DNA from 3 places in the Candidatus Brocadia sinica JPN1 genome. Region 2 is predicted to be linked to each of the others. Evidence: riboswitches for the same ligand, from Rfam matches in the RefSeq annotation. Region 2 holds a riboswitch; each other region holds the start of a gene.
The links. Region 2 has a riboswitch for cyclic di-GMP ahead of BROSI_RS15830 (sigma-54 dependent transcriptional regulator). Riboswitches for the same ligand answer to the same signal wherever they lie in the genome.
Positions count from the first base shown of each region.

Region 1: another riboswitch for cyclic di-GMP. It lies ahead of BROSI_RS03490 (SBBP repeat-containing protein); the one in region 2 lies ahead of BROSI_RS15830 (sigma-54 dependent transcriptional regulator).
Region 3: another riboswitch for cyclic di-GMP. It lies ahead of BROSI_RS13215 (hypothetical protein); the one in region 2 lies ahead of BROSI_RS15830 (sigma-54 dependent transcriptional regulator).

Region 1 is NZ_BAFN01000001.1:764,951-773,380, forward strand. Features, by position in the region: gene BROSI_RS03480 (YggS family pyridoxal phosphate-dependent enzyme) at 537-1,292, opposite strand; gene BROSI_RS03485 (fibronectin type III domain-containing protein) at 1,644-3,569, shown strand; cyclic di-GMP riboswitch class I at 3,865-3,982, shown strand; gene BROSI_RS03490 (SBBP repeat-containing protein) at 4,132-7,782, shown strand; gene BROSI_RS03495 (DinB family protein) at 8,148-8,430, opposite strand, start outside.
Region 2 is NZ_BAFN01000001.1:3,453,907-3,465,053, reverse strand. Features, by position in the region: gene BROSI_RS15835 (hypothetical protein) at 1-31, opposite strand, end outside; gene BROSI_RS15830 (sigma-54 dependent transcriptional regulator) at 592-2,079, opposite strand; cyclic di-GMP riboswitch class I at 2,128-2,247, opposite strand; gene chrA (chromate efflux transporter) at 2,515-3,705, opposite strand; gene BROSI_RS15820 (transporter) at 3,773-4,729, opposite strand; gene BROSI_RS15815 (hypothetical protein) at 4,897-5,319, opposite strand; gene BROSI_RS15810 (PadR family transcriptional regulator) at 5,409-5,717, opposite strand; gene BROSI_RS15805 (efflux transporter outer membrane subunit) at 5,843-7,249, opposite strand; gene BROSI_RS15800 (MacB family efflux pump subunit) at 7,268-9,205, opposite strand; gene macA (macrolide transporter subunit MacA) at 9,205-10,362, opposite strand; gene BROSI_RS15790 (cation-translocating P-type ATPase) at 10,525-11,147, opposite strand, start outside.
Region 3 is NZ_BAFN01000001.1:2,905,019-2,916,165, reverse strand. Features, by position in the region: gene BROSI_RS13240 (hypothetical protein) at 1-408, opposite strand, end outside; gene BROSI_RS13235 (hypothetical protein) at 532-996, opposite strand; gene BROSI_RS19945 (hypothetical protein) at 1,102-1,251, shown strand; gene BROSI_RS13230 (hypothetical protein) at 1,404-2,204, opposite strand; gene BROSI_RS13225 (hypothetical protein) at 2,333-2,710, opposite strand; gene BROSI_RS13215 (hypothetical protein) at 3,168-3,392, opposite strand; cyclic di-GMP riboswitch class I at 3,521-3,639, opposite strand; partial or broken gene BROSI_RS21440 (HD domain-containing protein) at 3,847-4,038, shown strand; gene BROSI_RS20825 (hypothetical protein) at 3,966-4,181, shown strand; partial or broken gene BROSI_RS21435 (N-6 DNA methylase) at 4,281-4,548, opposite strand; gene BROSI_RS20215 (hypothetical protein) at 4,488-4,682, shown strand; gene aroA (3-phosphoshikimate 1-carboxyvinyltransferase) at 5,020-6,294, opposite strand; gene BROSI_RS13200 (magnesium transporter CorA family protein) at 6,396-7,325, opposite strand; gene BROSI_RS13195 (DUF4139 domain-containing protein) at 7,451-8,809, opposite strand; gene BROSI_RS13190 (AmpG family muropeptide MFS transporter) at 9,134-10,414, opposite strand; partial or broken gene BROSI_RS13180 (NAD(P)/FAD-dependent oxidoreductase) at 10,927-11,147, opposite strand, start outside.

The DNA of each region.
Region 1 (8,430 bases), 2.7 Mb from region 2:
TTCCTTCCTTTTTTTTCTGGTAATTTTTCATCCTTTTGTTAGAGTTTTTTAATTAAAAAACAGGTTTTCTTCATTGTATACTTTTTGTATATCTAATAAGAAAAAACAAGGGGTAACACCATATAAAATGCTACCCCTTAAAATTAATATTTTCCAACAATATCAATTATTAGAGACCAACGGACAAAAAAATGAATACCCCCTAAAAAGAATGGCATTCAAAAGGTCAGGGGTTCGAATCCCCTCAGCTCCACCAATAAAATCAATGATTTCAAGCATTTAGCACTTCACACTTTTTCTCAACTGTAGTCAGATTGTGGTCGGCACAGCAGCCCGTTTCGAAAATTCACCCCCTTGAAAATTAACGATTTCCTGGCAATGTATGCCTGAAAAATGACTTTTTTAAGCGCAAATTGCAAAAGCCGGGGGATGCTACTGGACCACAATTTCCAGATTTTTCCAAAAACTATGGAAATGGAAAGTGAAAATTTTGGTATAAAAAAGTCGATTTTGTTTCTGAATGGGTATGGAACTTGTTAAAAGTCAGACTGCTTGGCCCGGTCTGCATCAGTCTTCTCTGAAGGCCAGTAATAAGCATCCGGCGTATTACGGGCGCCAAAAATCGCTGTGCCGATGCGCACCATGTTTGCGCCTTCTTCAATTGCGATCTGATAATCACCCGACATACCCATAGAAAGATATTTCATGTGTACCCGGTCGATACCTTCTTTGACAACCACTCCATAGATTTCTTTTAACACCTTAAAACATTTACGGATTTTTACCTCGTCCTTGGTAAAGAGGCCGATGGTCATGAGTCCGTGTATTTTTAATGTATCGTATCTGGAGGCCTGTTTGATTAAGGAAATCGCCTCTTCCGGTGCAACGCCATATTTGCTCTCCTCATGTGAGGTGTTGACCTGAACCAAAATATCCAGGGAACGGCCTTCCTGCTGCAGTCGCTGGTCTAATTTTTCGGCGAGAGACAACCGGTCCACAGAATGGATCATGTCTGCAAATTTCAGGACGTCCTTAACCTTGTTGGTCTGCAGGTGCCCGATAAAATGCCATTCTGCATCTTCGTCTTTTAAGACCTCGTATTTTTTTAGCGCCTCCTGCACCTTATTTTCCCCGATAATGCGTCCACCGGACTTAATGGCTTCTCGTATTCGCTCCGGATCCACCGTCTTTGTGGCCATGACCAGAATAATTTCTTCGGGCTTTTTGCCAACTCTTGCGGCAGCGTTTGCAATGTTTTTTTTCACCTGTTCCAGGTTTTCTTTGATTGACATATGTTCTCCTCAAATATGGAATGTCTCTGACGACTGTCAGTCGCATAACCTAAAATTTATAAAAACACCTTTTCGATAAATGAAAATGAACATATCATATTCTACCTCTAAGAATCAAAAAAGAAAGTCTTAAAACTGGCATTTGATCAATGCAAACGGGTGAACATCCCAAACAAAAGAAAAAGGGACAATAAACAATTGGGGCATTTCTCCTTTGCATATGAAATCATATCCTTTTCGGATTTTTGCAAAATCCCTGTTGCATTTGGCGCTCAAACCATGTACCTTGTCAGTGATATACTACGTTAAGAATGGCAGATGGACAGCCAACCATTTTTAGGAAGAACCTTTATGGGAAAAATACAGCAGAGTGTTATTTCATCTACAAACCTGAAATTCACGACTCCTTCCCGTTGTTTCATGGGAGTTTTGTTTGCCGTGGCTTTCATTTTTTGCCAGCCCGCATACGGTTCGCAACCGCATCATACGGAAAAGTCATCATTCTTTTTACCCGGAAAATCTTTCCATGTTAAAGCCTGTGACCGTTTAGACGGAAAGGGAGAAGCAGGCGAAAAAACTCATATGGAACCGGAAGATAGTCAAAATCCGCCTGCGGTTGCCCAGGTTCAAGAGTCCGGAGCATGGGACAGAATGTACTGCCAAAATACGCCCCCCGGAGATTATGATCCACAAACTACTGCCTACGGTCTGCAATCCGTCGCTACCGCCCCGACTGTAGCAACCAGTCCCGCTTCGAATGTAACACATAATTCAGCATCATTGCATGGCACGGTAAATGCAAATGGATTGTCAACGACCGCATGGTTTCAGTACCGGATTGCCAACGGACCATCCAAAAGCACCTTTGCAACACAAACGGTAATTGGGACGATAGACGCGGAAATAGGTATCAGGATAATTATGCTGCTTCCGGGAACGACCTATTACTACAGACTTGTTGCAAAGAACGACGCCGGAACTACGTATGGAAGTGAGGTGTCATTTACTACGGCAGATATCAATACATCTGTCACCACTGAAATAACCCCACCCATTGGTGCGATAAGCATTAACAGCGGAGCTTACTGCACCAACTCTTTCACCGTTACCGCAAACCTTTCCGCTACTGATAATACCGGTGTTACGGGTTATTATCTCTCTACAAATGCCACGCCCCCTTCTCAATATACCACTGGCTGGATGTCTACAACACCGGCTACCACTTATAAAGAAGACGTCACCTATACTATAAGTAACGGTGATGGCAGAAATATGGTGTATGTTTGGTATAAGGATGCTTCCGGAAATATATCAGACGCAGCCGCTGCTTCTATTGTTGTGGATACAACCCCTCCAATAATAACTATTACCGACCCAACGTCCGATCAAACCTATACAACCAAAAGTAACGTGGTAAGCATCAGTGGCAGCGCTTCAGACGATATCAATGAGATAAGCAGCGTGGTGTGGATTCATGATAAGGATACGAGCGGGACAGAAAGAAAGACCATTGGCTGGACTGTGCCAAATATTGGCTTAGTAAAGGGAGAGAATGTAATAACCATAAAGGCTACAGATAGTGTTGGTAATACCGGAACGGCTACGATAACAATAACGTATGCCGAAGTCGATGCCACACCGAAGGTGATAACGGGACATGCAACAAGTATAACAACTGACCTGGCTACCTTAAGCGGGACTGTTAATGCAATGGGATTGCCGGCAACGGCCTGGTTTCAATACGGCACGAGCAGCGAACATTACAGCGGCACTTCATCAATACAAAGTATAGAAAATGGCTTGCATGAGGTACCCGTAAGCAACCGGATAAGCGGTTTGCAGGCAGGAACGGCATACTATTACCGTCTTGTTGCACAAAATAGCGCCGGCGCTACGTACGGGAATGAAATAACATTCAACACGTTGCCGCCAAAAGGTAACATTTACGGAAATGTCGTGTCCTTTCTGAAGGAAGGGCCTGTTGAATCTGCGAAATTACAGCTCAAAGGAACAAAGGCAAGGAAAAAATCTTTCAAGGTAACATTTTCTGATGCACATGGATTTTTCGAATTTAAAGATTTAGATGCAGATACGTATGATATCACAGTAACAAAAACTGATTTTAAGAGTATGAGTCAGACGGTTGAGATTGAAGAAGGCGAGAGAAAAAAGATTGGAATTATCTTGCAAAAAACAAAGGAGGAAGACAAAGGTCCACCAAAAGATGTCAAAAGTGATCAACAGAAGACAAACGAAACTTCACAAATGCACGATTAGAAAGTATACACCCTGTTAATCACCGTGTTTTCAACGGATGCGAAGCAGCTTCGCTTTTTTTGCCCTATTTCAGACACTTCTTTCTCCGCTCATTATATCCTTTTTTATTTGTTTGCGAATTATGGGTAATAGCAATGGTGGCTGAAAAAAAATTCGACTAAAGACATTATCTGATTTATAGGAAATTCTCGGAAAGAAAATAAATTTTTCTTGACAATATATATTTTATTTTGTTTACAATAACAGTTATACACGTCCACATCCAAAAATCGCAGCAATACGAAACGAAAAAACATTACGATAAAGGTAAACCCTGAGTGATCAGGGGACGCAAAGTAACAGGGTCTTGAAACTCACAAGGATGTAGTTTGCAAAGACTTGCTTGCAATAAAAAAGATAGCCTTACTGCCGAAGATGTTTAAAAAAATATCTTTGCAGTAAGGCTTTTTTTGTTCAAAAATCAAAAAATTGTCATTCCTGCGAAACATGCTCTCACAAGGGGGGGAAGTATGGGTTCATTCCTTTCATAAATTACACCACTTTTTTAAAAAGGAGCAGTAAAATGAAAAGGAGAAGCAAAATTTTTGCACTATCTGCCATGCTTTTATTAACAGTGTTGTTCGGAAATATTCTTTTGGCAGAAGATGAGGTTGTAAACAAACCATCACAGGAGGAAGTAAGGCAGAAAACCATGAAACTTCAGATGCCATTTATCGCCAACAAGGGGCAAACGGATGAAGGGGTGGCATATTATGCCAATACCTTTGGAGGGACGGTGTTTGTCACGAAAGAGGGCGAGATTGTCTATGTTCTGCCCATGAGAGATGGAAGCGCTCCAGGTTATGGAAACAAAGGGGAATTAGTGGAGGAAGGCGCTCAGGAACCAACGTCAGATGGGCAGCAAGAAGGAGAATCAGTCATACATGAGGATACCGTCAACGAACAATCGGGAGGAGTGGCGCTGAAAGAAGTGATTGTCGGGGGAATGGCAGGCAAGGTGAGGGGGGTGATGAGGTCAAGGACAAGGGTGAGTGATTTCCGGGGAAATGACCCATCGAAATGGAAGAAAAACCTTGCCACATACGAGATTGTAAATCTTGGGGAGGTATATCCAGGGATAGAGGTTAAGTTGAGGGCATACGGGAATAATGTGGAGAAGTTATTCTATCTCAGCCCTGGGGCTGATCCTGGTGTAATAAGGATAAAGCTCCACGGGGCACAGTCCTTGCGGGTAGATGAGGAAGGCCGGCTTGAGGCAGATACGGCGTTGGGTCCGGTGAAATTCACCCGACCTGTGGTCTATCAACTGGAAGACGCTTCATCTCGTCCGGGCAAAGGCAATTTTTCTCCATTCCTGTCGTCACGAGAAGGTGACGACATGGCGAAGGCGATAGAGGGAGAGTATGAAGTAAACGGGGACGAGTACAGCTTCAGACTGGGAGATTACGACAGATCAAAGGGGCTTATCATAGACCCACTCCTTGCATCTACATTTTTGGGAGGGCTTCCTAGCGATGATATTGGTAAGATTTTAGCTGTAGACTCGAGCGGGAATGTCTATGTAAGCGGAGAAACTAGTTCTTCAAACTTTCCCACTACTGTGGGCGCTTATGATACTTTGTATGGTTATACAGATGTCTTTATCTCCCGGTTCAGCAGTGGTTTAACGAGCCTTCTCGCCTCCACCTATTTGGGAGGGTCTGCTGCTGACTATGGCAGGTCTTTAGCCATAGACTCTGGCGGAAATGTCTATGTGACTGGGTATACGTACTCATCAAACTTTCCCACCACTGCGGGCGCTTATGATACTTCGTATAATAGTAATACAGATGTCTTTATCTCCCGGTTCAACAGCAGTTTGACAAGCCTCCTTGCCTCCACCTATTTGGGAGGGTCTGGTTATGACTATGGCAATTCTTTAGCCATAGACTCTGGCGGGAATGTCTATGTGGCGGGGTATACTCCCTATACTACCTATTCAAACTTTCCCACCACTGTGGGCGCTTATGATACTTTGCTTAGTGGTCCTAGAGATGCCTTTATCTCCCGGCTCAACAGCGGTTTGACGAGCCTTCTCGCCTCCACCTATTTGGGAGGGACTAATTCTGACTATGGCAATTCTTTAGCCATAGACTCTGGCGGAAATGTCTATGTAACCGGGGATACTTGGTCACCAGACTTTCCCACCACTGTGGGCGCTTATGATATTTTGCTTGGTGGTAATAGAGATGTCTTTGTCTCCCGACTCAACAGCGGTTTAACGAACCTCCTTGCCTCCACCTATTTGGGAGGGACTAATTATGACTATGGCAATTCTTTAGCCATAGACTCTGGCGGGAATGTCTATGTAACCGGGGATACTTGGTCTTCAAACTTTCCCACCACCAGGGGCACTTTTAGAGGTGCAGTAGATGTCTTTATCTCCCGGCTCAACAGCGGTTTGACGAGCCTCCTTGCCTCTACCTATTTGGGAGGGTCCGGTTCTGACTATGGCAATTCTTTAGCCATAGACTCTGGCGGGAATGTCTATGTAACCGGGTATACTAGATCGTCAGACTTTCCCACCACTGTAGGCGCTTATGATACTTTGCTTGGTGGTGGTGAAGATGTCTTTGTCTCCCGATTCAATAGCGATTTTAGTCTCTTCCTCGCCTCCACCTTTATCGGAGGAAATAGTACTGACTCTGGCTATTCTTTAGCTATAGACTCAGGCGGGAATGTCTATGTGACCGGAGATACTACCTCTTCAAACTTTCCCACTACTGGGTTTGCTTATGATACTTCACATAATGGTGGTAAAGATGTCTTTATCTCCCGGCTCAACAGTGGTTTGACGAGCCTTCTTGCCTCTACCTTTTTGGGAGGGTCTGGTTCTGACTATGGCAATTCTTTAGCCATAGACTCTGGCGGAAATGTCTATGTAACCGGGTATACTTCGTCACCAGGCTTTCCCACCACTTCAGGTGTGTATGATCGTTCGTATAATAGTAATACTGATATCTTTGTCTCCCGGCTCAACAGTGGTTTGACGAGCCTCCTTGCCTCCACCTATTTGGGAGGGTCTGCTGCTGACTATGGCAGGTCTTTAGCCATAGACTCTGGCGGGAATCTCTATGTAACTGGGGATACTAACTCATCAGACTTTCCTATCGCTGGGGGCATTGTTTATGATACTTCGCATAATGGTGGCAGAGATGTCTTTATCTCCCGGCTCAACAGTGGTTTGACGAGCCTTCTTGCTTCTAGCTATTTGGGGGGCGCTGGTACTGAATATGGCAATTCTTTAGCCATAGACTCAGGCGGGAATCTCTATGTGACCGGAGATACTACCTCTTCAAACTTTCCCACTACTGGGTTTGCTTATGATACTTCACATAATGGTGGTAAAGATGTCTTTATCTCCCGGCTCAACAGTGGTTTGACGAGCCTTCTTGCCTCCACCTATTTGGGAGGGTCCGGTACTGATTCTGGCAATTCTTTAGCCATAGGCTCAGGCGGGAATGTCTACGTGACCGGGTATACTTACTCAATGAACTTTCCCACGACTGTGGGCGCTTATGATACTTCGTATAATAGTGGTAAAACTGATGTCTTTATCTCCCGGCTCAACAGTGGTTTGACGAGCCTCCTTGCCTCCACCTTTTTGGGAGGGTCTGATATTGACTATGGCAGGTCTTTAGCCATAGAACCATTTAGCGGAGATGTCTATGTGACCGGGTATACTTACTCAACGAACTTTCCCACCACTGTGGGCGCTTATGATACTTCGTATAATAGTAATACTGATGTCTTTGTCTCCCGGCTCAACAGTGGTTTGACGAGTCTCCTTGCTTCTACCTATTTGGGAGGGTCTGGTTCTGACTCTGGCTATTCTTTAGCAATAGACTCAAGCTGGGTTGTCTATGTAACCGGGTATACTTCGTCAACAGACTTTCCCACCACCTCAAATGCATATGACCGTTTTTATAATGGTAAAACTGATGTCTTTGTCTCCGGGCTCTACGGTGATTTGACAAGCCTCATCGACTCCACCTATTTAGGTGGTTCTGGTGATGATCGTGGCAGTTCCTTAGCCATAAGATCCTACGGGGATGTCTATGTGACCGGATATACTACCTCTTCAAACTTTCCATCCACTACAGGGGTGTATGATACTACGTATAATGGTGATAGTGACGCCTTTGTGTCAAGAGTAATAGGTAGTGGTTTTTAATATGTTCTTTTAAGGTGTGGAAGGGATTCCAAAGTTGCCAGGCAGCGCTGAGGCACGAAATATTTTCTTCGTGCCTCAGTAACTTTAATGAATGATTTTACCCTCTTTCAAGACGTTTCTTCCCCACTTTAATGGTTAAAACAGTTTAAAACGAGAAAAAAGTGGGCAACATTCAAGGGTGCTTATCCATTTTAAAAATCAAAAGGTTCATTTGACCCACTCTGTTCGCTTCATCCACCCTACCTAAATAAGGCAGACAAAGATCAAGTACGGGATGGCAAAAATGGCCTACCGAAGACAAACGAAACTTCACAAATTGTTAATCACTTTGTTTCAACAGATGCGAATCGGTTCTGCTTTTTGTTCTATTTCAAATACTTCTTTCTCCACTCATCATATCGCTTCTTCATTTGATTGATATGTGCCGGTATATGTTCCTCATACACTTTCAACCAATCGTCCAGGGTAACGGTTTCGTTCTCCATTGAGCCAACTGAGTTTAACCAAACCGGCTCAGGCAATGTCTTAATAAGGTTGTACGACGACAGACGAAGTCTCCTGAATAATTCCAATGCATCTTCAGCGCTTTGATCCTGATAATGAAACGCCGCAGACCATTTGTCCTGATCATAGGCTGCAATGGATTTC
Region 2 (11,147 bases):
GATTGCTACAGTTTAAGATTTTTTCCTCCATGACGGACACTTCTTTCTTATATTTCTATAACAAACACTTAAAGAGAGTTGTCCATTGCGAGGGCGCTAGCCCGATGTGATCGTTCGGCTGAGCGTTCGTCTAAGCTCACGCCGAAGACTCGCGACTAAGTCTTTGTGTCAGGATTGCTTCGCGGTCGCTCGCAATGACTATTACATGTCAATCCATTAACGGTTTACTATAGTTATGGTGTAACAAAAGCAATAGAGATGCCAAAAAAGCTATTTCTCTCTACCCTCATTTTTCAGGTGTTTTACCAGTTTGTTGAAAATAGGTGTGGGTTTCTAGCCGCATAATAGTTCCTGATTAATATTTTTCTATCGCCTTGAAGATCGCAGAGATACAGGCAAAATCAATATGCGGCATGAAAATGCGGCACAGATGCCGCATTAATAAAAAAAATATTTGGTCAACTGAAGTGATTGCGAGGAGATTCTGAAACAAGTTCAGAATGAAAAATGAAAGACGCTGTCTTGCTGAATTTATTTCAGCATCACGTCCTAAGTCTGATGAAACTTCAATTGGCTAAATAGTTACAAAAATTACTCGTATTTGGTCCGGAAGGCACGTGCATCCAGGTTGTATTTTTGGAGAAGCCTTTGAAGAGTCCGCCGGTCCTTTCTTGCGGCTTTTGCGGCGTGTGTAATGTTCCCTTCGTGGGTAATAAGGAGATTTGTTAGATATGACCGTTCGAACTGACTGACGGCCTGTATCTTGACCTTTTGTAAGGACTGATCTGTTACCAGAAGATCAGATGCCGTAATGAATGGACTGAAAGCCCCCTTCTTCTCTTCTCGTAAAGAACAGTCTTCCAATAACTCTCTTTCGTCATGCGGAAGAAGGTCGATATCGTCAGGTTTGAGGATAGAAGAAGTGCATAAAACTGCGGCACGCTGCATTACCCCTTCCAGCTCACGCACATTCCCTGGCCAATGATAGTGAATCAGCTTTTGTACTGTACCTTCCGAAAGATGCCGTAAACCCCGGCGATTCTGCCTTGCGTAACGGGTAAAAAAGTGGTTAGCAAGGAGGGGAATATCGCTAACCCGTTCACGGAGAGGGGGAAGTGTGAGTGAAAGAACATTCAGACGATAATAAAGATCCTCCCGAAAGCGTTTGGCTTCTACAAGATACCTGAGATCGCTGTTGGTTGCGGCAATGATCCGGACATTTGCAACCCTGCTCTTTGAAGAACCAAGATGCCGATACTCTTTGTCCTGCAGGAAACGAAGGAGTTTAATCTGTGCGGAATAGCTAAGGGCATCTACCTCGTCGAGGAAAAGAGTGCCTCCTTCCGCTTCCGCTACAAGCCCTTTCTCTGCGGTAGAGGCATCGGTAAAAGCGCCCTTTGCATGCCCGAAAAGCTCATTCTCAATAAGGTGGTCCGGCAGGGCACCGCAATTAACCGGAATAAACGGTTTTCCATGTCTGTGGCTATTGTAGTGGATTGCCCGGGCAATAAGTTCTTTCCCGGTTCCTGTCTCCCCGTAAATTATGACTGTTGCATCAGACCAGGCAAGGGATGGAATTTTCTCAATCACGCGAAGGAAGGGTTTCGATTGCCCAATCAGGTGTTCCCGGTGGGACATTTTTTTTACTACTTCAGCCCTGGGAAAAGCACTTGTCTCATTCTTCCGCTGGACAAGCCGCAATATACGCGGAGCCAGATCTATTTCTTTGAAAGGATAAGAGATAAAGTCATCCAGCCCACTTTCGAGGCATTGGAAAACACCCCGTGCAGTATTTTCCCCCTCACAGAAAAGACCGACGACTAAACTCTGTTCCCAATGTTTTCTTACATGAAGGAGAACCTCTATGAAGGATTCAACGGGAGAGGACCGAAGAAAAATGAGGCTGGGTGAAGGGTCTATGGGACCCGGCGGAAAGTGCGAAATGATTTGAATAGAAGTTTCTTTGTGAGGAAGGATATTCCCAATGAGTTTTGAAAATTGCCCAAGATTTCCTTCCGGAGAAGAAATTGGATTAATATCTAAAATCAAAATATTAGTAAAGATCGTTTTTTTCTTCATCTTTAAAATAAAAAAGCCTTACTGCAAAGATATTTACTGAAAAACATCTCCGGCAGTAAGGCTGTCTTTTTCTGAATTAAGGCTGTCTTCTTTATCCCTACTTCCCTGTAAGTCTAAAGACCCTTTACTTTGCGTCCCCTGATCACTCAGGGTTTGCCTTTATCGCTTTGTTTTTATCAATTATGGACAAATTGTATTACAACATCATCTATATGTCAATTCGGAAATGTGACCAAACGCCATCACCATTGGAAATTCCTTAACTGTAAAATAGACACAAAAAAGAACGGTGTCAACTACTTTATTTTTTATTTGTTAGATAAAGTGGTTGCGGAGTGAAAAATCCCAAAGGGTCTTATCGAATAATTAATGTTTAGCAAACTTCAATTAGTTAAATGTCCCTCCTTTTATTGATTCTGATCTTGTTTATTGTTCTTAAATTAGGGTCAATAGGTAACCTGCCATCGAACTCCCAATCACGACCCATAAGGAATGCACTCTTTTCAATACGAATATAACCGCAACACTCACGAGTGCAATTAACCAGGTCTGCCAGTTAATAAGACTGACACGGGCAAGTTGTATTACCGCAACCGCCATGATCGCTACTGCCCCTATGTTGACTGAATCAAGAAAATATGACAACCACTTTGAAGTCCTCATCTTCGGAATGAACGGATTCAACATAGCTACGAAGAAAAAAGACGGTAAAAACATGCCAACTGTTGCAAGTATGGCGCCTTTTATTCCGATAATCTGATAACCGACAAAGGTAACTGCACTTGAAACCGGTCCGGGAGTAAATTGCCCGACAGCAATGGCATCGACAAGTTGTTGTTGGGTAAGCCACCCTAACCGGTCAATGAGTTCATCGTGAAGATAAGCAATTAACACATAACCGCTGCCAAAAAGCACAGATCCGATTTTCAGGAATACCAAAAAGAGTTTAACAAGCGATACGTTGCCAGCAACGTGTCCCGTGGTAAGTGCTGTTGCTGTAATCGCCGTCTTTAAATGTCCTGGTTTTCCTGACAAGAGAAGCAAAGGAAAAAGAGATTCTTTCATACCGCTCTTGTTTTGAACGAGGAAAAGCCAGAACATTCCAAGGAGTCCGAATGCAAGGAGGATGAGCACCTCACTCATACCCGCAAGAGAGGCAACCATCACTGCTGCACCGATTATACCCAACTGCCAGTTTTTCAAGGCCTTCTTGCCAAACCTGTATACCGCATTAATGATAATAGCAAGCACAGCCGGTCTTATGCCGTACCAGAATGGCTTGATATCAGGAATAGTACCATATCGCTGGTAAAACCAGGCGATAGCTCCTGTTATTAGTGTCGCCGGGATGATGAAACCCATGCCTGCAACAATCATACCCGGCAATCCTGCCCTGTGGTATCCACAGTGCATTGCCATCTCGGTTGAATTAGGACCAGGGATCAGGTTGGTTGCACCTATGAGATCCAGAAAGTGTTCTCTGGACATCCATTTCTTTTTACTGACGACCTCATGCTCCATCATGGCGATATGTGCAGCTGGCCCGCCGAATCCAATGATGCCGAGTTTAAAAAAAACGCCGGCTAGTTCCTTCAAGTGTGTTAATAGATCTCTCTTCCCCTTCACGCTATAACTCCTGGTGTTTATCTGCCATACCTTTTAAGTCTGAACATTTCTTTCTTCAAATCTTTCATCAAAAATCCTTTAATACACTAAACCAAATCCTGGTATCGAATTCATCTCTTTCGATCACAGGAAATTCTACTCCCGGCATGAGCCAAAAGTCGCGACCGAGATTCCATCTGGCACCAGGAAGAATGCTTACTACCGTAGTATCATCGTCAGATCCCATATCTGAACTCCCATTAAATTCAACAAAAAAGGTAAGATTCCCAAAGAATGGGGTATCTTTTGGTGTAACAGTCTTGGTCAAGGCAGAACCATAGATAATTGTAGTATCCGGGTCCTCATCGGATTTACCCCCGGCTGGAATATCAAGCTTCAAAAAGCTGTGGAGGGCAAAGTGTCCACCGAGATCTCTCCACATACCGATACCTGGGCGGATAGTCGTCATACCACTTCCTAATCCAAGATCTTCATTTCCTGTAGGAATTTTTATATCCAGGAGAGATAATAGTGTAGTATTGCGTGTCTCCATAAGCATTACTCTGGTTATGAATGAGGTATCACCCAAGCCACTGTGATCATCATCGTTCTCCGGGGATACCGCTACAATTGCCGGTTCAACTTCTATTAAAAGTCTTCGGCTGACAGGCATCTCAAATTCAAACTCCCACTTTTGCTCGTCAAGTTTACCGCTATCACCGTTATTGGTAAACGAGTAATTCATACGTATTTCGCGCTCAAAGACAGTAGCTGGAATCTTGAGGAGTCTGAACCGTGGTGACTGGTCTGGTTCCTGTTCGGGCTCTTCCCATTGACCAAATTTCCAACCTTCAGAGAAGAAGTTGGAAAAGGTAAGATCTGGTTTTTTCCCCGAAAATTCTTCCGCCAGGAGAAGAATAGAAAATGAACTGGTGAAAAGAACAAAAAGGAATAGAGAACACATAAGAATAATGTGTTTACCATGAAATACTACAATCTCTTCATAATTTCCAGGAAACCAATTTCTTATTCTTCTCTGTTTCATCGGAATTCTTCTCCATCACATGAAAATCATGGGAAAATAAATTTTCTTGGAACATTTACAACAATCAAAAAGAGTCCTTTTATTCCTGAAAATAGGTTCTGTTAAATTCCATTTAAACAATTTAAATTCAACAATTAATTATCAAATGCTAATACTCTGATAATTATCTAGCGTACCAAAGCAACTTCTAAATGTTTTACATTATCATCAACGTCAGTCTCGCCAGGAATCTTTTCCACTTCTGCATGTATTCGGTAAGTTCCTTCCTTGAGTCCTCCGGTATTCCAGGTATATACAATTTTTTTTGAGGATGAACCATCCAGATTTAAAGCCTCTCTGCCTATTTGCTGCCCTGTTTCATGGCAAGTTACTGTCAATATTGTAGCCACCTTTGTTTTCTGTTCATTACCAACGACTATTTCAATATTGACCTTTTTTCCAATGCTAACGCTTAAAGGGACATCCATAGACACTATCGCCACTCCATGCACTTCTGATTCAGCTTGAGCAAAACAATAAGATAGCCCAATTCCCAAAAGAGACGCCACAAAAAGAAATACAATTGTTACCGGTTTCTTATAATATTTCATCTTAATGACCTCCTTCCTTTATCTAAATCAAGAATAAAAAAGACCCTTTTGAGATAATCTTTCACGTTACAGAAGAAATTTGACATTTTTTAGACCTCCATTATTTCATTTATTAATTCCTGAATCTTATCTTTTGCCTCGTTCAAGGTTTTTTTGCCTTTTGCTGTCGTTTTATAATACTTCCGTACTTTTCCGTTTACAACCTCCTGATACGATCGAAGAAATTTGTCCTTTTCCATTGAATGAAGGATCGGATAAAGTGTTCCTGGGCTAATATCATATCCATGTTTCTTTAGTTCTTCGATAAACCAGAGGCCATAAATGGGCCCTTTAGATGCATGATGCAGGATGTGAGTTTTAATAAACCCAAGAAAAAAGTTTCGGACAACTGGATCCATAAAATTTTCCATTATTTTATTATCGTATAACGTTATCGATATTAGATAATAACTAATAAAACACTATTGTCAATTCTTTTTTCTCATGCAAATGAAATATAACCAGCAAAACCTATTAATTATGCTTATATTTTCCCTTCAAAACCGCCTCCGAGGGCCTTATAAAGACCTGTTAATGCGATAAGCCTGTTGAGCCTTGTAAGTATTTGAGTATTGCGGTTGTTCAGGAGCGCCGCTTCGGTTTGCAAAACCGTTGTATAATCCACAAGCCCGTGTTTGTATTGAACTCCCGAGATGTTGTATGCCTTTTGCGCATGGTCGACCGCCTCGGTAGAAAGTATTTCCTGTTCGTCAAGTTTCTTTACGGCAATGAGGGCATTTTCCACATCACTGAATGCAGAAATCATGGCCTTCTGATAGTTATATATGAGTTCTTGATACCGGGCCTTTATCCTTTCATATTCCCCGCTCAGACGGTAGCCCTGAAATACTGTTGCCGCTATATTTGCTCCGAGAGAATAGAGTGTGCTTGCCGGATTTATCAGGCTTGAAAGATTCTGGCTTGCATAGCCACCTTGTGCAGTGAGGGTTATGGATGGAAATAAAGCCGCCTTAGCAACTCGCATATCGGCGTTGGCAGCAATGAGTTCTGCCTCTGCCTCATTAATATCCGGTCTTCGCTCAAGGAGTCCGGAAGGCAGCCCTTCCGGAATTGACACGGGAATTACCGCGAGCATAAGAGAGCCGTTTTTGATTTCTATGTCTCCGGGATTTTCGCCTGCAAGGACAGCAATCGCGTTTAATATCTGCTTCTTCTGCTGCTCTATAGCGGAGATCGTTGCCTCTACGGATGCAAGGTTCGCTTTTGCCTGTGCAAGGTCGAGCCCCGACACCATGCCGGTGCGGTATCTCTTTTCTATAATATCCATGATCCCCCTTTGAGCCTCTGTTATTTTGTGCGCAATCTCAAGGCGGTCATTGAGGACAAGGAACTGAAAATAGGTTGTAGCCGCCTCGGCAGTTAGAGCGAGGCGAATACCCTGCCAGTCATAAATGCTACTCTCTATCCTTGCTTTGGCTGCCTTAGCGGTCATACGGTTTTTTCCCCAAATATCAAGCTCATAGCTTGCGGTCGTCTGCATGGTATATAAATTGGAGGTTCTCACCCTGCCACCCCGTGCTATAGTCGTTGACCTCTGATCCCGGTTGGTTCCCGATTTGGCATTAACTGAAGGGAATAAGCCTGACCCTGCGATCTTTGCCAGTGCCCTTGCCTGATCTATCCTGCTTATTGCCGACTTGATATCATAATTGTTTTTCAGCACGGCATTCACAAGCCTTTCCAGCTTGGAATCGGAAAAGTTTTTCCACCATTCAGCCTGCGGCCATAATGTCGCTCTGTCTTTTTCTGAGGCTTTCCATGAAGTTGGAGCTTTTATATCGGGCCGGACATAGTTCGGGCCGACTGCGCATCCCGAAAGGACGGTTGCTACGACGGGTAGAACAAATTTCACGTTAACGTTGAGAGTCATGCGGTTATTCTCCTCTTTTCACTCCGTAGCCAATGCCGTTACAGGATCAAGTCCCGCTGCCTTTTTTGCCGGCAAATAGCCAAAGATTATGCCGGTTGCAAAGGTGCAGCCGAAAGCGAGAACAATCGGAATTGCTGAGAATATGACAAGCCAGCCCATCGCCTTTGATACGGCAATCCCCCCTCCAATGCCGGCAATTATGCCTATAACACCACTGATGAGACATACAACCACAGCCTCGGTTATAAACTGTAATAGCACATCGAGTCCCCTTGCTCCCACTGCCATGCGGATGCCGATCTCCCTTGTCCGTTCCGTGACGGACACGAGCATGATATTCATAACCCCTATGCCTCCCACAATAAGCGATATGGCTGCTATAGCTCCAAGAAGATAGGTGAGGGTGTTCTGTGTCTGTGTCGCAATTTCCAGGAGTGCAGCCATACTCCTTATCTGAAAGTCCTCTATCTTATGGCGCTGGATGAGGAGTTTTTCGATTGCCTTTTGCACATCATCCATCACAGCCTCATCAGTCACCTGCACAGAAATGGATTTAAGATATCTCTGTCCGATAAGCCTGATGATTCCGGTGGTAAGAGGTACCCAGACCATATCGTCCATGTCATTACCCTGTGGATCAGCCCCTTTCACAGCCATTATACCTATGACCTGAAATGGGACGTTCCCCATGAGGACATATTTGCCGGTGGGATCCTCCCCGATCTGGAAAAGGGCATCGGCAACGGTCTGACCTAAAACCACGACCTGTGCATATCGCATTAAATCTTCACTTTGAAAGAATGCTCCGATACTTGTCGTCCAGTTCCGTGCAGACGGGAAGTCTTCACTGGTTGCGTCTACGGAAGTAACATAGTCTTTGCTACCGTAACGGACGGTAACCGGCTGGACCACTTCCGGAACCGCCGTCACCACACCCTGAAGATCCTTTATGGCCCAGGCATCCTCAGGCACAAGGGTCGTTATGATGCCTCCCGCGCCGCGCACGCCGGGTGCGCCAGGCTTTACAACCAGAAGGTTCGTTCCCATGGCCTGAATCCTTGAAAGGACTTCCTGTTTTGCCCCGTTTCCGATAGCCAGCATCGCAACTACCGATGCAACCCCGATGGTTATGCCAAGCATGGTGAGAAATGTCCTGAACTTGCTGATGCGCAGAGAGTGGAGCGCCATTTTCACGGACTCGGTTATGTCGGCTGCTCCGGCGGTATGTCTGTTATGCTTCACTTCAGAGGGGACCGCGACTAATAATTCCGGTTTTCTCACCGTTTCGTCTCCGGCTATCTCGCCGTCAGCTATGCGTATGGTGCGGTTGGCATGGCTGGCTAATGCCGGGTCGTGGGTAACCATGATGATGGTATGCCCTTTTCGGTGCAGGCTGTGCAATATCTCCATCACCTCTGCACCGCTTTTGCTGTCCAGAGCGCCTGTAGGCTCGTCAGCCAGGATGACCGTCCCTCCGTTCATGAGTGCCCGCGCCACGCTGACGCGTTGTTGCTGTCCGCCGGAGAGTTGGGAAGGCCTGTAATTAAACCTCTCGCCCAATCTGAGAGACGCAAGCAACTCCCCAGCCCTTTCATGGCGCTCCTGCCTTTTTATTCCGGCATAAATCGCCGGCACTTCCACATTTTCCATGGCAGTAAGAACGGAAATCAGGTTGTACCGCTGAAAGATGAACCCGAAGGTGTATCTCCTGAGTTCGGCGAGCCTGTCAGGCGAAAGGCTGGAGACATCTTCACCTCCAAGGAGGTAAGTCCCGGATGTGGGACGGTCAAGGCAGCCTATAAGGTTCATGAGGGTGCTTTTGCCTGAGCCGGACAGCCCCATGATCGCCACGAACTCGCCGCTGTCTATGGATATGGATATACCTTTCAAAATCTGCACATCAGTCTCGCCGGAACGGAAGACCTTCTTAATGTCCTTCATCTCAATAAGAGGCATCAGAGCTTCCCTCCCTTCTTCCCGCCAAGACCGCCGCCTTTTTTACCATCCCTTTGAAGTTGTACCGTGCCCGTAATAACGGTCTCCCCTTCCTGAAGACCTGAGAGTATCTCCACGGACACTGCATTCATAACCCCTACGGTAACATCCCTGCTTTCCACTGTTCCGTCCGGTTTTAACACCCATACCATGTTTTGTGCTTTCTTTTTAGGTAATTGAAGGGCCTGTGCAGGGATAATCAGCGTATTCTGCGCCTTTTCAAGAACAAAGAAGACCTGCATCGTCATCTGGACCTTCAAATCTCCATCAGGATTAGGGACATCAAAAACAGCATTGTATAGAATAACATTGTTAATAACCTCAGGAGTCGGGAGTATCTGCCTGAGCGTTCCCACCCACCTGCGGTCAGGTTGTCCGAGGGTGGTAAAATAAACCTCCTGTCCTGGCTTCAACCTTGAGACATCTGCTTCAGAGACCTGTGCCCATACCGTCATGGTATTCAAGTCTGCAATTCGGAGAATAACCGGTGTCTGTTGGTTTGCGTTCAGCGTCTGTCCCTCCCGGGCAATAACGGAGACAACCACGCCTGACATCGGAGCGGTAATCTTCGTATAACCAAGGTTTGCCTCCGCCAACTTAAGAGTGGCCTCTGACTGCTTTATCTGAGCGTTGATTGCCTCGATCTCGGCCTGTGATGTCTTCAGGGATGCCTCTGTTGTCTCGAAATCCTTTGCGGCAACGGCATCCTCCTTGATGAGGTCACTGTTTCTGGCATGTTGTTGCCTGGCGAAAAGGAACTGCGCCTCCTTGACTTTCAACTGCGCCTTCAGATTCTCAAGGGTAGCAGATGCCTCCAGTACCTTTGCCTGGAAGATTATCGGGTCAATTTCGGCAAGCAACTGTCCCTTTTTGACACTGTCGCCCGCCTTCACTTTCAGTGTTTTGAGCTGTCCTGTAACCTGAGCGCCCACATCCACATAATAAAAAGGCTGCAATACCCCAACGGCAGTCACCGTATTTTCTATATTGCCGCGGATAACTTTTGCCGTCAGGTAATTGCCGATCCTGGATTTTTTGCTCATAATGAACCAAGAAACGACACCGGATGTCAGCGATATGCAAATAATAATTAGTATCGCTGCAGAGCTGATTCTCATGTTATTTTCTCATCCATCTTGCTTACAGACAAGGTATTCATTCATCATTCAAGTTTCTTTTGCCTTTTTGTGTTGTCTTAAAATACTTTCCCATTTTGCCGCTTACAACCTCCTGATACGGCTAAAGAAATTTGTCCTTCTCTATTGAATGAAAGCATAGATTTACTGTTGAAACCTTGTATGGATGACCTTTGACAGTTCTATCCACCAGGTTGAAATGAATACCACTACTAAAATTACGAGCCACACATTTAGAGGCAAGGATGAGGTATGAAGATAAGGACGGACAAACGGAACTGTTGTGATTATAAAGGATAGAATAAGCATTCCTACCAGCCACAGAGAACCGAAACGATTAGAGAAGATTCCTTGTTTGAGCAGAGATAACTTCTCTTGCTTTAGATTCAAAGCAAGCATGATGTGCCCCAGAAGCCATGTTACAAAAGCCGCGGTTTGGGCTAAAATGACATTTTGGGTATGGTAGTACAACCACAGATATAAAGTTAAAATTCCTATTGCAAGAAAAAAACCATTTCTAAAAATGCGCAATGCGATTGTTTTATTAAGGAAATTAGTTATTGTCTGAGGTTTCCTCCTCATTACATCAGGCTCAGCAGCTTCGGTCACAAAAATTGTCGATGAGGCCAGATCCATGAGAAGTTCCGTCATAATTATATGGATTGGTGCAAAGGGGAATGGGATACCAAGCGCCAATGGGATCAAAAAGATGGACAACAAAATTGCTTTTGCTGAGAGATAATAAGTTAACCCTTTGCGAAAGTTAT
Region 3 (11,147 bases), 550 kb from region 2:
ATACCATCGAACAGGTTCATGCCAATTTGTCCCCAATTCTGTGAGGGCGCTTGTAATAGACAATATGTGAGTACCCACCGTTACTGACTTCGACACGCTCTTAAAGCGGGCATGATACCCTGGAGTCTGCTCTTCACGCAGTTCTACAGCCTCTCCATCGAGAGTGATCGCCGTTACGGGCTGCCGGAGAGAGAATGCAGGAAAACCTGGAGAATTGCACTCGAATACAACAGTTGAAAACACGCGTGCTATACGGCTTTGCGCGTCAAACTCAAGCCGGTAAACAGCTTCAGTAAAGTCTACGAAAACAATTTTCTCTCCAGCTTCATTCGTAAATGATGGTGGAGCATAATCAAGATCGGATAATCTAGTAGTCCGTTCAGTTTCTGAAGAGCGATAGTTCTTCATCCTTTTTACCCCAAAAGCGTTATCGTACATTTTTAACAAAGTAATACATCAAACTTATCTGCTACGCAGGCAACAGGCTTGCCATCACCACCACCCTATTTATCAAATGTTAGGATTATTTCTCTATTGATAAAATACTAACACTTTATAAACTGCTTTTCCAAAACCTGTATAAGCACTAATCCTCATTTTATCACCAAATATAGCTATCGAATCGAGACAATAAGTACAAATACCAACCTCACACTCATAAGTACACACTCCAATCATACCAAGAATACTGTAGACATCTGCTATCTTATGTTTAAAATAAAAATATTCGGCAGTATTATTAGGAAATTCTCCTGTAAATAATTTCGCTTTAATTTCTGCTAGCTTTATATCTTTTTCTTGAACAGAAACATTCCCATCACCTCCTTCTATTTTCCCAATTGCTACATCGCTAGCAATGTAATAAATATTTGACTCGTTTTGCGTCATAAGCTTAGATAAACTATCAGCTATAGCTTGCGAAGAACAGATTAAGCCAACCAAAAACAATAGCACTATGAAAATATCTTTCTTAAAATTCCTTTTATAAGATATCATTTTTCCATTCCTTTCCTTTGTAATGAAAAGATTGAGAGGTACCGGAATCTATGGACTCTTGTCTACTGGATCAAACGAAATGCCTATCTCGCGAAAATCCTTGAAATGAAACCTACCACTTTCAACGAAATCAAACAAGCTATCAATTCCATGCTCGAATTTATCTCTACCAATGCCTTATTAAAGAACGAAAAACTTGCCGATGGCTATTTTAAAATTAAATCGAAACGACTGAAGAAAAAATTTGTCGCTTAAATTTTTAACAAAGTACTATATATATGACAAAATATCAATACGACAACAATTTTAGCAGTGCATTTGTGATTCGATTGAATTCTCGGACAGCCTGTCAGTCTTTACATAAACCAATCTAGCAGGTTAACACTTTTTGCTTTTCTACCAAGCAACTACCAAGGAAACGGCCCTGGCCCTCCTCCACTTACTTTGATTTCATTGCCTAAAATCAATTCTACAACAGGAAATGGCCAGTCTCCTCCTGCTTTCAGCGTCTTGTCTTTTGTTCCTTCCGAAAGAACCAACTCGTCTGAAATCGTTTTTTTCAGAATTCTATTAGAACCAGAAAATAGAAACTGAAACCCCATCCTCAATGCTTTATAAAAGTCTGTAGATGGTATTTCAAATACATTAATTCTCCCCGTCGATGCGCCACATAACGCTATATGTATAAGTCCATCATTATCCTTGCGTTTGGATATGACCTTTATGCCTACTTCTTTTAATTCCTTTTCCATTATTTCCAAAGTAATTTCCGAACCCATTCCGCATTGTAAAGTACCGTCATATTTAAATACTTCGACACTAGAAGTATCGAAAACCCATAAGTCAAAATTCAATGTTCTCACTTTTTCAAAATCTAATACAGATATTTCGTAAACGTTTACTTTGCCAGTCGGTGCACCACAGACAGTTGGTATATAAAATGGCACGATTTTCTTTTCACAAGAAATTACCTTAGCTCCGGCTTTTTCTAATTCTTTTTTCATATCTGAGAGAGGTATCTCAGAACCCATTCCGCATTGCAAAGTGCCATCATATTTGAAGATTTTAATATTGTGTATTGTTTTAAACGGAAATGGAGCACCTCCTTCACTTGGATTAGGTACTTCACGCCCGTAAATATTGTTTATCGCAGAAACACAAAGTATTAATATACAACTAAAGAAGAAATACGAAACTTTCTGCATCATAATTACTACCTCCTGTTTAATGAATACATGAGAAAAGAAATTTTAACAAAGTAATGATTGGTGTTTGTTTTTTTCCTTTCTGGGAAATTTTTTTTGATAGTGGTAATCCTTACAAGGATTAGGCATTCTTATCCCGGATACTTGAACTCCTTATTGAATGCAAATGATTCTATGACACCACTATGCAGTATGTAGCCCCAGATCGCAGCTGTATACGTCTCACCTACATCCTCACTCCGCCACTTGGAGTCAATCAGCCCGACCAATACCTCCTTTACCTGTTGCATTGGAGTGAACTCGCTCACACTCGATACCCACGGTCTGAACTCCGGAATCCAAGGTTTGGGAAGCTGATCATTCAGCCATACTTGGAGCAATACATCGCCTTCAGACCTCACCTTCACTTTGGCTTGGATGATTATGTCGTGGCCAAGCTCGTCATAATAGACGTCCCATATTACGTCGACGAGATCGTTCTTACTTGCCGCCTCGATCTCTTTGTTCATTGTAGCCCATCCAGTGCGCGATGCGTTGACTATCCTGTTGCGCTGTTGTTTTAAATCGGCTTGCAACAAATTGTTACCCTCCTTTCTTTAAGTGTCATGCAAGGCTTGAAAAGCCTTACAAATAGCACTATTTAAGCCATTATCCTTTTAAAAATCCTTCTTATTATATTTTCCACCTAGCCAGCGAAAGCAGGCCAAAAGACTTCTGTTAACTCCAACTATACACACAATTAGCGACACCTCTATCACAGAAATATTCAAGTCCTTATATCGGTCCCGCTGCAAGTACCACATTAAGTTACCGCCCTCGTGCTCGTGATCGGTTATTAATACGATATCGTCTTTATTAAACGATAATCCGTTTGCAACAAGCGACATTCCTTCGGCCACAGAATTGACGTTACCTACGTGATAAGAAAGACCGTGTTTGCCCAGATAAGAATACGAATTGACCGTTTCACCCCATCATGTTATACACTTGTTGAATCTTTTTTACGATTTCGTCCACGTATAGGTCCAGATTGCAACCCTCGGAGTAAAGACGTTGAACTTCATTCATTCGTTCTCTCACCGAATTAAGAGGCACACCAAACGTTGAGTTGTTCATGTACACAAAATCTTTGCTGAGTGAAAAAAATTCTTGCCGAATTTCATTCCACGACCAGGTTATCGTATTAGCCATAACGTTCCTCCTATTATCAACCTTGCTTAACGTAGATCAGCATAACCAATTAACGAGGAAAATATGCATTATTTTCAGGGAAACTCCTAAAACAAAAAAACCTTACTGCAAAGATATTTCCCAACATCTTCGGCAGTAAGGCTGTCTTTTCCCATAAGCCGTTTAAGCGGTTCAAAAAGTTTAAACGGCTTGTAAAGACCCTATTACTTTGCGCCCCCTGATCACTCAGGGTTTACCTTTATCAAATGTTTTCTGATATACACCAAGGGCGAAAGAGAAGCCATTTCACAGAAAAAACAAATATTGTTGATTAATTATTTCATTAGTCATTTATTTTAAACTAGTTATAGATAAAAATAGCACAGACATTCCGAACAACAGGTTCATGGAAAACCCGCAAAAAGTGCGTCATGGCACACTTTTGCGACGTCACACTTGTGTGCCATGACACACTTTTTGGATAAAATGGTCTCGTCTCCACAGAATACCCAGGACCTCCGTTTTGGGACATTCGTTATTTGTCGCAATACTTTCCTATCTGTTTTCCTTAGAAATAAAAGCATGTGCACGCAGATGCGTAAACAATTATTTCACAGGCTTATTCCACGACCTGCCGGAGGTGCTTACCAGGGATATCATCTCGCCGGATTCATAGAGGCATCAGATGCAATACGGAACGGGAGCGCCAGTCCGGAACTTCAGGAAGCAAGATTATCACTAAAAAAACAGTATGAGAAAACGAGTATTGCAGGGATAAATTTCGGAGAAATTTATGCAGATTTTGATTAAGGTACCGAAGTATTTTTCTGCCGGACAATCATAGAAAATTTTTATAAGCAAGAAAACTGACGTCCGGGAAGTCCGACAGATTACTTAATATCAACTATCGCCGCCTTCAAACAAGACATTATCAGGCACAACGATGTCAGGGCGTCCGTGTTGCGCAAGGATGGTCTTTACATGCTGGACAGAGCTCAGTTGTTTGTTTGAGGTAGTAGCCCAAAAGTCTTCCCTTTCGATCGTCTCTTTTTCTTTATACGGTTTTTCCATCGGCCCCGACGATGGTTGTACTGCTCTTTTTCCCGAAGGGTGGATTTGTCAGTACGATATGAAAATATTCTCCTGGGTGGCTTGCAAGCGAGTCTGCAACAATTATTAGAACCATTACGCCCGGAAAGAACAGCTATACCCAGCGTCATTAATCAGATACGAATATGTTATTCCCGCGGAAGCGGGAATCCAGAAAAATACTGGATTCTGGATCAAGCCAGGAATGACAGACAGTTGTAAACTTATGTCGCTATGTATATATATTATCACTACTCGGTCATAAGATATTAAAAAGGCTGTGTAGTTATGTTAGCAGGTTGAGCAAAGCGAAAACCCAGTTAATTCCCCTTAACAAAGGGGGGATTTTTATGACACTACCGTCCTAAAAAATTCATGGATAAAATGGAAAATTTCTATACAAGTAAGATTCGGACTTTTGAAACCGGAGGACGTCCACTAAGGAGACTTCTTTTGTAGATACTACAGTATAGCTTTTGCTATTCTCACCCGCCTGGCGGATGGTTTAGCTACAGGAATTATTAAAGAGATTAGGATTGAGGCTAATAGCAAGCCCAGTTTACAACCCACCCCTCAAGGCCTCTAATCTCTGAAAATAATCAGGAAATGTTTTGGATACGCACTCAGGGTTTTTTATCGATATTCCTGTTGAGCGCAACCCAATCAATGCAAAACTCATGGCCATACGATGGTCATCGTACGTTTCTATCTGAGCTGGTCGTGGCGGAGACGGCTCAATCTCAAAGCCGTCCTCATATTCCACCGCTGAAATCCCCATTCTCCGTAATTCATTTACCACCGCCGCAATACGGTCGGTTTCCTTTATCCGCATAGTTTTTACATTCCTTACCCGCGTCTTACCGTGGGCAAATACCGCCACAGCTGCCAAAGTCTGCACCACATCCGGCATGTCACCCATATCCACATCTACACCATGCAATGAATTCCCCAGCACTTCAACCCAATTGCTGCCTATGACGACCTTACAACCCATACTCTTCAGGACATCAACAAAATGGATGTCCCCTTGCAAGGAATCACTCCCAATGCCAACGACCCTTACCTTTCCACCAGTAATGGCAGCAGCAGCAAAAAAATAAGAAGCGGCCGATGCGTCTCCCTCAACTTCATAGTGTGTAGCCTTGTAATGCTGTCCGGATTTTACGAAGAACGTTTTATAATCATTGTTCTCAACATTTACCCCAAACTCACGCATCAACGCCACAGTCATGTCCACATAACGTTTTGAAACCAGATTTCCCTTCACTTCTATGATCACATCCTTTTTTGCGCAAGGGGCAGTCATCAACAGGGCGCTAAAATACTGACTGCTCAAATCTCCCTTTACAACGGCCAATCCACCATTTAATCCTTTCCCCCGGATTATTACAGGTGGACAACCGTCGTTATGTTTCGATATAACATCCGCCCCAAGCTGTCTTAGGCCATCAAGTAAATCCTGTATGGGCCTTTGCCGCATACGCGTAACACCATCTATCTCATAGACCCCGTTGCCCAGAGTTAGCATAGCCGTTAAAAATCTCATGGCAGTCCCTGCATTCCCCACAAACAAATTCGTCTGTCTTGCGGGAATAGTTCCACCTTTTCCGTGTACGATGAACTTATTGACATCTTGCTGTTCTTCGATGGGTATTCCCAGGACATTCAAGCTGGACGCCATATATTTGGTATCGTCACTAAAAAGGGCATTCGTGATTGTGGATTCTCCATCGGCCAATGCCGCAGTAATGAGTGCACGATTTGTATAACTCTTCGAGCCCGGAACTGTAACGATTGCATCGACCGTTCCGGTTATCGGTTTTATTTCAATCACTTTATCACTTCCTTATAAAAATTGGGTACTCTGTGCTGTGATGCTGATTCATTTTGAGAATATACCAAACATGATGAAAATATAAAATGAAAACTTTCTTCTCACAGCCATTCCTTCTTCCAGAAAATGATCACGACGATTAACGATGTCATGAGGGAAACGAGCAACGTCAGCGAGAACACATAGGGGTGGTCCTGTCCGGGAAGGCGGACATTCATGCCGTAAAAACTTGCGATCAAAGTGGGCAGGCTGATTACAATCGTCATCGAGGTTAGAAACTTCATGACCACGTTCAAATTATTAGAGATAATAGATGCGAATGCATCCATCATCTGGCTCAGGATGTTTTCCGAAATAGCGGTTACTTCGATTGCCTGGCGTATCTCGATAAGCACATCGTCAAGCAGGTCTTCGTCTTCAGGATGAACCTGAAACAATTGACTTTTTTGCAAGCGCTCCAGCATCAGCTCATTGGACTTCAGGGCAGTGGTGAAATAAACCAGGCTCTTCTGATATTTCAACAACTCCCGAACCTCCTTATTTTGCAATGAGCGATGTAGCTTCTCTTCAAGCGCATCAACAAAGTTATCAATGTCCCGAAGATAAGCCAGGTATCGATCGGCAGTACGGAGGAGCAGCTGCAGGACAAACCGATTCTTTTTAACGGTAGACAGGCCATGCACCTGACCAGCGGCAAATTCATGAATGACGCTCGTCTCCTCTTTGCAAATTGTTACGATGAAAGTATCCGCCAGGATAATCCCAAGCGGCACGGTAATATAGGGAACAGGCGATTTTTTACCCTGCACATAGGGGAGGCGGAGCACAATAAAGATGATGCCGTTATTCCTTTCCGTCCGGGCACGCTCATCAATGTCCAGGGAATGGGTTACAAAATCAGGAGGAATGCCCCATCCCTCGATCTGTGCAACCTCCCGCTCGCTGGGGTTTACTACGTTGACCCAGCATCCTTCGGTTGGCGCATTAACTTTCTCAAGCCTATGATTCGTGCTTTTAAAAATCTCAATCATTTCAGGTTAGAACCACCCCTCTTTCCCCTCCTTCGCAAGGAGGGGATGAAGGGGGAGGGCTTCCACCAGTTATTTAAGCACATTGCCAGTTATCCTAAATATATGAAAATTTCCATACAATTTAATTACCAGCGATATAACACCGTATATTTTACGGTTACTTCCGAATCTTTTTTCAGTGGAATTAAAAATTCAAGGGTGTTGGCATCTTTTTTATTATATGTATGCGAAGATTCGCGAACTTCCCAATCACCCCAGAGATGTTCTGTTACCAGGATTTCGACATCTTCTTTTTTGTGATTGCGCAGCTTGATTTGCCAGGTTTCTTCCCGTGCCCGGTCACTTAACTGTTTATAACTCATCTGCTTTCGTTCACCAACCACGTCAAAGGCGTCTCCCACATACAACCGGATTTTTTCATCTTTGGGAGTGTGGTCAACCTGGTCTTCTCCAAGAAAAATCTGGGATTGATCTTCATCTGACTTATAAACCCGCACTTTCCCGGCAGGAATAGGAAGTCCCAATCCATTTTTCTCTGAATTTATAAATTCCAATTTTACATTGACTTTCTTTTCGTTTTTGGATCCGTCATATTCGTAAATCTTTTTTACGGGCGTTGTTGCCGTTGGAAAAAGCGAAAGTTGCTTGATTTGATTATTCTTGATAGTTGCGGCACGCTGAAGCGTATAAAGGTGATATTCAAAGAAAGCCTTTTCTTCAAATTGAGGAGACGGGGCGGCTTTCACCATCGCCCTTTCCTCGTAACCGAGATAGCGCGGTGGCGGAGGTGTTATCCGGTGGACGTCACCCGCTACCAGTTTGAGCTTTGCATTCTCATAATCAGTACCTGATTGATTATTAACGGAAACCCAGGCGGACAAATCCAGTGTTGTCTCGTCTTTATTCACCAACGCGACGTATTCTGCATGCCAGCCGATCCCATCCGTTAAGTAGCTTGTTTCCATATTGTGTTTGCCGGCTTTTTCACTCGAAAGATACCAGACCAGTGTCGGTCTGGTGATTAAGCCCGCAGGTAGTTTGGGAAAGTCCATATTTTGAATATTTGCTACTGCGATTGATTGAATTCCACCCTCTTTTTTCTCCAGGATCACATTTCCGCCTGCACTCAGCAGTTTTCCGTCAAAAATTTTACCCTCTTTGGTGAAGAGCTGGACGGCTTGATCGATATATTTTTGCAATATCTTTTCTGCGCTCACCAAATCATATTCATAGTTTTGTTCAAGGATAGTCACCTGATCCGGCGCAGTAAGTGATTTGAAATGAACGGAAGTAGGATCAATCAAAGATGCAACATCCGTAAAACGAATCTCCTGATTTCCCGCTTGTAATTCCATTTCCCGGACATCACGAACGAGGCCAAGATTATTCTGATAAATGGTAATAGAAACTTGTTTTCCTTGTGCCATGGAATGAGAAGTAATAAACAGACTGAAAAGGATAGTACCGAAAATATATTTTTTCATGCTACAACCCTCCGAATTTAAAGCAACGTGGCATCGCTGCAATCAAAAGTAAAAACTCCTTCAATTTATAACTACTCCTCTTTCCCCCCTTCGCAAGGAGATAAGGGGAGGTAAAGATAAACGTCTTCCTTGTTCCTCCTTCACAAGGGATGAAGGGGAGGTCTCCCGCCGATTATTTAAGTAAATACATAATCGATTAACACATATCCCCAAGACCTGCATAAATAAAATGAAAATTCTTATACAATCGACCTACGTGTCCCGTGTTGCAGGTTAAATAAAAACTCGCAACCCGTAACTCGTAACACGCAACTATTTTGAAAATTAAGGCTCAGTAAAAAGTTCTTCACCTTCACGAACGGCGGTTGTTTCATTAACACGATGTGATTCCCCTTGCCATGCCTTAAAACGAAAGAGGAAAACGAGTCCCGGAATAGCGGCTAACGTGCAGAAGACAAAAAAACGAACCCATCCTAATCTTTCAACCAAAAACCCGGTAGGTGAAGCAACAATCACCCTTGGGATGCCCATGAGACTGCTCAAAAGCGCATATTGCGTGGCGGTAAACCTCTTATTGCAGAGGCTTGCCATAAATGCTATAAATGCAGAGGTTCCCATACCACTGGTTAAATTCTCAAAGGTAACCATAGCCGCCAGTACGGAGTAATACGCACCCACAGAAACAAGCGCTGAAAAAGAGAGGGTCGATACAGCCTGAAGAATTCCAAATATCCAAAGACCCTTGCAAAGCCCTAATTTTAATAAGAGAATTCCCCCGGCAAGGCTACCTGCAATCGTGGCAAATATCCCAAAAATCTTTACAACTGCAGCCAATTCTGTCTTGGTGAATCCCATCTTTAAAATGAAAGGTGTTGTCATGCTGCTAGCCATAACGTCACCGATTTTATAAAGAAGGATAAAGGCCAAAATTTCAAAGGCCCCTACCCTCTTAAAATAATCAAGAAAGGGTTCTATAACCGCTTCGCGGAGAGATTTCGGGGGAATCATCCGCCCTTCTTTTTTTGGTGCCAAGCATGTAGTAATAATACCAATAAGAAGTGAGACGGCCAGCAGCAGATAAACGTAATTCCAGGGGATATGATCGGCCAAAAACAGGGCAAACGCCCCGGAAATGAGCATACCAATGCGATAACCATTAACAGCCAGAGAGGAGCCTAAGCCCAATTCCTCATCCTGTAAAAGCTCACGCCGATAGGCATCAACGACAATGTCCTGGCTCGCGCTAAAAAAGGACACAAGCACTGCGAGAAAGGCCACAATCCAGGGAGATTCGGCAGGCCTTACGAGAGAAAAGGCGCCGATGGCCAGCATAAGAAGCATCTGGGAAATCAGCATCCACCCGCGCCTCCGGCCAAAGAATGGTGGGACGTATCGGTCCATGACAGGTGCCCAAAGAAACTTGACCGTGTAAGGAAGCCCTACCAAGGAAAACATCCCAATCACCGCAAGATTGACCTTTTCATCGGTCATCCATGCCTGAAGCGTGGAACCCGTAACTAAAAGAGGGATGCCGGAGCTTACTCCCAGGAAGAAGGTAACCAGCATCCGCCAACTGAAAATAATCCTTACTATAGGACCCTGCATAATATTCATGCGATTTTTTAGGGTAGCATCGACAAACGAAGTTTGTCCGTGTTTAAGTTCACGTATAGGAATTTCAAACTTTTTAGTTAAGCAATGAATAAACACACCCCTACCCCTCTCAAGAGGGGAATTTTAGAAGTCCCTCCCAAGAGGGGATTAAGGGGTGGGTAAAAGTGAAAAGTCGTTGAGTTTTGCCTTTTAAAACCCAACCTAATTTAAGATAATTCAAAGGACTGTGTAGCATCCCACAATAGGTTTTTTCACCTATGAATACGTCGGTAACAACCTCACTCAATTTCCGTCCATACAAACGGAATAGCCACGTGCGTATCCTCGGATAATCGTAAATCAATTTCTCCAAAATTCTGCCCAATCGCAGTTCTGGTAATATTACCTTCGCAAGTTGCGAATTATAGACTTGTTCAACGCGCCTCATTTCAAACCTTCCATCAAGTAAAGCTTGAGCAGCAATTTGGCCACTCAAATATTTCATTCAGATTGATTGGGATACGTCACATACTCAACACACCGATGGACAAATGTTCCTTCTTCGGGAAAACCCATGCATATCCGTAAGAAACTATACCAAAATCAAATCTGGCTGCACGGCTGAATCTCCTCAGCACGCTCTCACATACAAAAACCTCACACTCCAGCGCAGGAATAAGGTAACGAGTTTCCTGCCAGCCAGCTTTTTGGGCAACAACGCCCCTCGCACCATCTGCCGCAACCG